Regions from separate parts of the Diaphorobacter sp. C33 genome, predicted to be linked through region 3. Evidence: predicted binding sites of a transcription regulator. Region 3 holds the regulator's gene; each other region holds the start of a gene.

Region 1 (2,261 bases), 180 kb from region 3:
CCACCACGGCCTTGTCGATGCCGCGCTTGAGGTCCATGGGGTTCAGGCCGGCGGCCACGTACTTGGAGCCTTCGCGCACGATGGCCTGAGCCAGCACGGTAGCGGTGGTGGTGCCGTCACCAGCGATGTCGTTGGTCTTGGAAGCCACTTCCTTCACGAGCTGCGCGCCCATGTTCTGCAGCTTGTCTTTCAGTTCGATTTCCTTGGCCACGGACACGCCGTCCTTGGTCACCGTGGGGGCGCCGAACGAGCGCTCCAGCACCACGTTGCGGCCCTTGGGGCCCAGGGTCACCTTGACCGCGTTGGCCAGGATGTTCACGCCTTCAACCATGCGAGCGCGGGCTTCGCCGCCGAACACTACGTCTTTTGCTGCCATTTTTGGCTCCTACAAATTTGAATCAAATGGGCTGCCAACGCTGATCTATCAAGCGCAGGCAGCTATGAAAAATGAGTTGACCAGAAGGGATTACTTCTCGACGACCGCGAACAGGTCGTCTTCCTTCATCACCAGCAGCTCGTCGCCATTGACCTTCACGGTCTGGCCGCTGTATTTGCCGAACAGCACGCGGTCGCCGACCTTCACGTTCAGGGCGATCAGCTCGCCCTTGTCGTTCTTCTTGCCAGGGCCAACGGCCAGCACTTCGCCTTGATCGGGCTTTTCCGCAGCGTTGTCGGGGATCACGATGCCCGAGGCGGTCGTGGTTTCGCTTTCGATACGTTTGACGATCACGCGATCGTGCAGGGGGCGAAGATTCATTGCATCTCTCCTGATAACAAAAAGGATTGCGACATCAAACAACGCGCCCGCAACGCGGGCGCAGGGAACTGACACAGCGGTGTTGTTAGCACTCATCTGTTTCGAGTGCTAATGATAGAGGCATTCGTGACAGTTTCAAGAGACACAGGTCTTGCCAGATCGTCTTCACACGCCTGTAGTCCTACTTGCAGCTTCCTCGCTCGTTGCTTGGATAGCGAGTGTCCCTTCGTACAATCCAGCCAAAAAATCAGGCGCTCCTGACTTCTCGGTGGCGCCGTCATCTTCGTCTTACTTTTACATCGCATATTGGTGGTGTGCAGCCTTTCTTCCTTCTTATAGAAGCTGCGTGCCTCAAGCGTTGACCGTTCCTGGAATCCAATGGCCTCCTTGCAGTTGACCACCACGCTCATGGGCTTCGGCTTGGCAGCGTTAATCCTTTACCTCATCCGCCGCGATCATTTGTACGTGATGCACGGATTGTTTTGGGTTTTCGTGGCGAGCGCTGCGGCTTTTTTGGGAGTCTGGCCGGGGCTTATCGATAAGTTGGCTGGCTTGGCAGGCATTAGTTATCCGCCTGCGCTGCTGCTTTTGCTAGCGTGCATGGTCCTTTTGGTGAAGGCGCTGCACTCGGATATGGTGAACACGCGTATCGAGCGGGATGTTCGGAGACTGAATCAGCGCTTGGCATTGCTGCAGGCTGATATTGAAACCCAGAGAATTGCGGCGGAGCCGTTGAACTCCAACGAGCACCTCTCGGTATGACGACCGAGTTACTTCCCGTCATTCTGTGTGGCGGCTCTGGTACCCGTTTGTTCCCTTTGTCGCGTGAAAGCCACCCCAAGCAGTTCCTTGCCTTGACTGGCCCGCAAACCATGCTGCAGCAGACGGCCATGCGTTTGCGGGGATGGAATGAGGGCATCTCATTGGCGCCGACGCCTACCTTGGTATGCCACGAAGAGCACCGCTTCTTGGCCGCGAGTCAATGGGGGGAAGTGGAAAGCGGGGCGGCATCGATCATCCTGGAGCCGGTTGGGCGCAACACTGCACCCGCGCTGACACTGGCTGCGCTGCATGCCTGCCGGGATGGCGGAGATCCGGTGATGCTGGTGATGCCTGCCGACCATGTGATCCAGGACATTACAGCTTTTCAAAATGCTGTACGCGCAGGGCTCGAGTACGCGAGTCGAGGCGCCGTGATCACCTTCGGCATCTTGCCCCAATATCCTGAAACTGGTTTTGGCTACATCCAATACCGGCACGAACACGCAGAAGACAGAGTGTGTCCGGTGGAGGCATTCACCGAAAAACCTCCTCTAGCCTTGGCGCAGCAATATGTGCAGCAGCAGAATTTTCTATGGAATAGCGGCATCTTCATGCTGCGCACCAGCACATGGCTGAGGGCCCTGCAGCTATGCAACCCAAAGATTCTTGGCAGTTGCCAGGCCGCCATGCGTTCGGCAAGACACGATCTGGATTTCATCCGTCCTGACAAAGCCGCCTTCAC
Region 2 (2,261 bases), 1.6 Mb from region 3:
CTCGGAGAAGGTGCGCGCCGTCAGGTCGGGCGAAGAACCCGGTGGGAAGCCCACGATGATGCGCAGGGGCTTGGCAGGCCAGCCGGGGGTGGCGGGCGCGGCATCCTTCTGGGCCATGGCGGCGCCGCAGGCCGAAGCCAGGGCCAGTGCCAGCAGGCCGCGGCGGGCGAGGGGGTGGGGGAACATGGTGGCGATCTCCAGTCTGGGCCGGGCAGCCAGGTGCGGCCCCGCCGGCAAAGAAAAAGGCGCGTAGCCGGTGAGGGCTGCGCGCCTGGATTATCTGCCCGCGATCTCTGCGCGCGATCCGGGCTGCTGGGCGAAGGCTCAGGCGTACTCGGCCAGCGCCTTCTTCATCTTTTTCATGGCGGCCACCTCGATCTGCCGGATGCGCTCCGCGCTCACGCCGTACTCGGCCGCCAACTCGTGCAGTGTCATGCCGCCCGAGCCATCGTCGTTCACCTGCAGCCAGCGCTGCTCCACGATGCGGCGGCTGCGTGCGTCCAGGCTGTCCAGGGCGGTGGCAATACCGTCCGTGGCCAGTGCGTCACGCTGGCGCGACTCGATCATGGCGGTGGGCTCATGGCCCGCGTCGGCGAGGTAGGCGATGGGGCCAAAGGCCTGCTCGCCATCGTCGCTGGGAGCGGGGTCCAGCAGCACGTCGCCACCGGACAGGCGCGTTTCCATCTCGATGACTTCCTCGCGCTTCACGTTGAGCTGCTCGGCCACCAGGTCGATCTCGTGATCGGATAAGGTCTCGCGGTGCGTGTCGGCGTCCAGCGCGTCGGCCTTGAAGCCCTGTTTCATGGAGCGCAGGTTGAAGAACAGCTTGCGCTGCGCCTTGGTCGTTGCCACCTTGACCATGCGCCAGTTCTTCAGGATGTACTCGTGGATCTCGGCCTTGATCCAATGCATGGCGTAGCTCACCAGGCGAACGCCCTGGTCAGGGTCAAAGCGCTTGACGGCCTTCATCAGGCCCACGTTGCCTTCCTGGATGAGGTCGCCATGCGGCAGGCCGTAGCCCAGGTACTGGCGCGAGATGGACACGACCAGGCGCAGGTGCGACAACACCAGGCGGCCGGCAGCCTCGACATTGTTGTCATCCTTGAGCTGGCGCGCGTAGCGCTGCTCCTCCTCCTGCGTGAGCAGGGGAAGGCGGTTGACGGCGGAGATATAGGCGTCCAGGTTGCCCAGCGGGGGAACCAGCGCCCACGGGTTCGCGGGCGCGAGGGTCGTCACGGAGGTTGCAGTCTGGAGTGCCATATCGGTAGTCCTTTCTTCCATGCAAATCATATTAGCACTCCATTGGAGAGAGTGCTAAAGGCATAGTTCCCCTACGGATGTAGGAAATAACCACCAAGAGGCGCAACGACGGCCCTTAAAACGCAGGTGGGGCTGCTTCCCCGCGCGTCAAGGTCGTTGTGCAGTTACGCCTTGTGCCAGACTTCGATCATGACATCTGCCCTAGACGCCCAGATCGCCGTTGTGACCACCACCATGGGCGACGCCGCCGCCGCTCACCGACTGGCCAGCGGCGCTGTCCAGGCGCGCCTGGCCGCCTGCGTGCAGGTGGAGGCCATTACCTCGCACTATGTCTGGCAGGGGGTGCAGCAGGCGGAAGCAGAGTGGCGGCTGGTGTGCAAGACGCTGTTGTCTGCCGCGCCCGCCTTGCGGGACTGGCTGCGTGCCCAGCACCCCTACGAAGTGCCGCAACTGCTCACCCACGCCGTGCAGGCAGAGCAGGACTATGTGCAGTGGGTGGCGCAGCAGGTGGACCCGCTTCGATAGCCGGGGCTGGTCAAGCGCCGCGTTGAAGCAATGGCTGGCGGTTGCCGCCTGTATCCGCCCACAGGGGGTAACTATCTCAGCTCAGCAGGGCCTGGGCGAATTCGCGTGCGCTGAAGGTTTCCAGGTCTTCCACCTTCTCGCCCACGCCAATGAAGTACACGGGCACGGGCCGCTCCTGCGCGATGGCGGCCAGCACGCCGCCCTTGGCCGTGCCGTCCAGTTTGGTGACGATCAGGCCGGTGAGTTGAAGCGCGTCGTCGAACGCGCGCACCTGCGCCAGGGCGTTCTGGCCGGTGTTGCCGTCGATCACCAGTAGCACCTCGTGCGGGGCGCTGGCATCGGCCTTGGTGACCACGCGGCGGATCTTCTTCAGCTCTTCCATCAGGTGCAGCTGCGTAGGCAGGCGGCCGGCAGTGTCCACCAGCACCACATCTTTGCCGCGCGCGCGGCCGGCGGTAACGGCGTCAAAGCTCACG
Region 3 (2,261 bases):
GCTCAGGGCGATCCGCCTCAGGGCCATGGTCAAGAACCTCCCTCGTACCAGCCCAGCTTCTTGCGCAGGGTGGCAAAGTAACTCCAGCCGCGCGGGTGCAGAAAGCACACCCGGTGCGCGGAACGGCGCACCAGTATGCGGTCACCATGTTGCAGCGATGCGAGCGACTGCATGTCGAAGTTGGCGCTGATGTCGCGCCCGCCGGCCACCTCAATGGCCACCTCGGTCGCGTCGGAAAGCACGATTGGCCGGTTGGACAGGGTGTGCGGCGCGATCGGCACCAGCACCCAGCCGGGGATCGATGGGTGCAGCATCGGGCCGCCTGCAGACAGGGCATACGCCGTGGAGCCGGTGGGCGACGCGACGATCAGGCCGTCGGCGCGCTGGTTGGAAACGAATACGCCGTCCACCTCCACGCGCAGCTCCACCATGCCGGAGGTGGAGCCGCGGTTGACCACGACGTCGTTGAGGGCCAGCGCCTCGAACACGCACTCGCCACCGCGCATCACGCAAGCCTGCATCAACGGGCGCACGTCTTCTTCGTAGTCTCCGTGCAGGATGGGCGTGAGCGCGTCCTGGTAGCCCTCCAGCGGAATGTCGGTAATGAAGCCCAGCCGCCCCTGGTTGATGCCCACCAGCGGCGTGCCGTAGCCGGCCAGCCGCCGGCCCACGCCCAGCATGGTGCCGTCGCCGCCTACGACCAGGCACAGGTCGCATTGCCGGCCGATCCCCTCCACATCCAGCGTGTGGTATTGCGTGAGGCCCGTGTGGGCGGCGGTTTCGGCCTCCAGCGTCAACTCGCAGTCCTGCTGGGTGACGAACTGGGCAATGCTCTCGATGATCTGCCGTGCGCTGTCGGACGCTGAAACGGCGCCAGGCCCCGGGTATTTGCCTATGACTGCAACGCGGCGGAAGATGGGCTTCATGCAGAAATTACATCATTAAAATGATTCAATGCTTGATGACCGCTCCAAGTTGTTACTCAAGGCCTTGGTGGAACGCTACATAGCCGAGGGGCAGCCAGTCGGCTCCAGAACCTTGTCGCGGGCATCAGGGCTTGAATTGTCGCCCGCCACCATACGCAATGTGATGGCAGACCTGGAGGACCTGGGGCTTATTGCCAGCCCCCACACCTCCGCGGGCCGCGTGCCCACCGCCAAGGGCTATCGCCTGTTCGTCGACACCATGCTCACCGTGCAGCAGGAGCAGTTGCCGACAGTCCAGCTCATGCCCGAGCAGCCGCAGAAGGTGATCGCCAACGCCGCCCACCTGTTGTCGAGCCTGTCGCAGTTCGTGGGGGTGGTGATGGCGCCGCGGCGCGCCTCGGTGTTTCGCCACATCGAATTCCTGCGGCTGTCCGAGAAGCGCTTTTTGGTGATCATCGTCTCGCCCGACGGTGATGTGCAGAACCGCGTGATCTTTACCGAGGTCGATTACTCCCAGTCGCAACTGGTGGAGGCCGCCAACTTCCTCAACGCCAACTACGCGGGCCTCACCATGGAGCAGGTGCGCGAGCGCCTGAAGCTGGAGGTGGACAAGCTGCGCGGGGAAATCGCGGCGCTGATGCAGGCCGCGGTGAGCGTGGGCTCGGAGGCCATGTCCGGGTCGCAGGACGAGGTGGTGTTCTCGGGCGAGCGCAACCTGCTGTCCGTGAGCGATTTTTCCAGCGACATGAGCCACTTGCGCCGTGCGTTCGACCTGTTCGAGCAAAAGACCCAGATCCTGCGCCTGCTGGACATTTCCAGCCGTGCAGAAGGGGTGCGCATCTTCATTGGTGGAGAGAGCCAGGTGGTGCCATTTGAAGAGCTGTCCGTGGTGAGTGCACCCTATGAGGTCGACGGTCAGGTGGTGGGCACCCTGGGCGTGATCGGCCCCACGCGCATGCCCTATGACCGCATGATCCAGATCGTGGACATCACCTCCAAGCTGGTCTCCAACGCCCTGAGCCACCGGAAGTAGCCCCTACAATACGCGCCGCTGCGCCGCCTACGAGGCAGGGCAGCGCACCCCTTGGGGCGTTAGCTCAGTTGGTTAGAGCAGAGGACTCATAATCCTTTGGTCGTTGGTTCAAGTCCAACACGCCCTACCAAGTAGATAAAGGAAAGCCTGCTATCAGTACGGTAGCGGGACTTTTTCTTTTGGGGTTCATGTAGCCGTCAGGCAATGGTTTTGGGTGGCTTGCCGTCAGTTCACCCATCGCTGTCGATCGACCTCTGGTCGCTGGATTTTTCCCCGAAGCTCGATGCTGGCGAGTATTCGCT

The links. Region 3 encodes HrcA, which represses chaperone genes, less so after heat shock. Its sites were predicted from a motif close to TTAGCACTCNNNNNNNNNGAGTGCTAA; they were not measured.
Region 1: QY917_RS17240 (co-chaperone GroES) is a predicted target of HrcA. The motif match lies at 843-869, and genes of this name have one in related genera.
Region 2: rpoH (RNA polymerase sigma factor RpoH) is a predicted target of HrcA. The motif match lies at 1,292-1,318, and genes of this name have one in related genera.

Annotation. Positions count from the first base shown of each region.
Region 1 covers NZ_CP129980.1:3,654,620-3,656,880, forward strand. Annotated here, with positions in the region: gene groL (chaperonin GroEL) at 1-376, opposite strand, end outside; gene QY917_RS17240 (co-chaperone GroES) at 467-757, opposite strand; gene QY917_RS17245 (DUF2304 domain-containing protein) at 1,136-1,519, shown strand; gene QY917_RS17250 (mannose-1-phosphate guanylyltransferase/mannose-6-phosphate isomerase) at 1,516-2,261, shown strand, end outside.
Region 2 covers NZ_CP129980.1:2,260,277-2,262,537, reverse strand. Annotated here, with positions in the region: gene QY917_RS10760 (tripartite tricarboxylate transporter substrate binding protein) at 1-186, opposite strand, end outside; gene rpoH (RNA polymerase sigma factor RpoH) at 325-1,260, opposite strand; gene cutA (divalent-cation tolerance protein CutA) at 1,450-1,785, shown strand; gene ftsY (signal recognition particle-docking protein FtsY) at 1,862-2,261, opposite strand, start outside.
Region 3 covers NZ_CP129980.1:162,444-164,704, forward strand. Annotated here, with positions in the region: gene recN (DNA repair protein RecN) at 1-27, opposite strand, end outside; gene QY917_RS00800 (NAD kinase) at 30-926, opposite strand; gene hrcA (heat-inducible transcriptional repressor HrcA) at 955-1,959, shown strand; tRNA gene QY917_RS00810 (tRNA-Ile) at 2,013-2,089, shown strand; gene QY917_RS00815 (hypothetical protein) at 2,164-2,261, shown strand, end outside.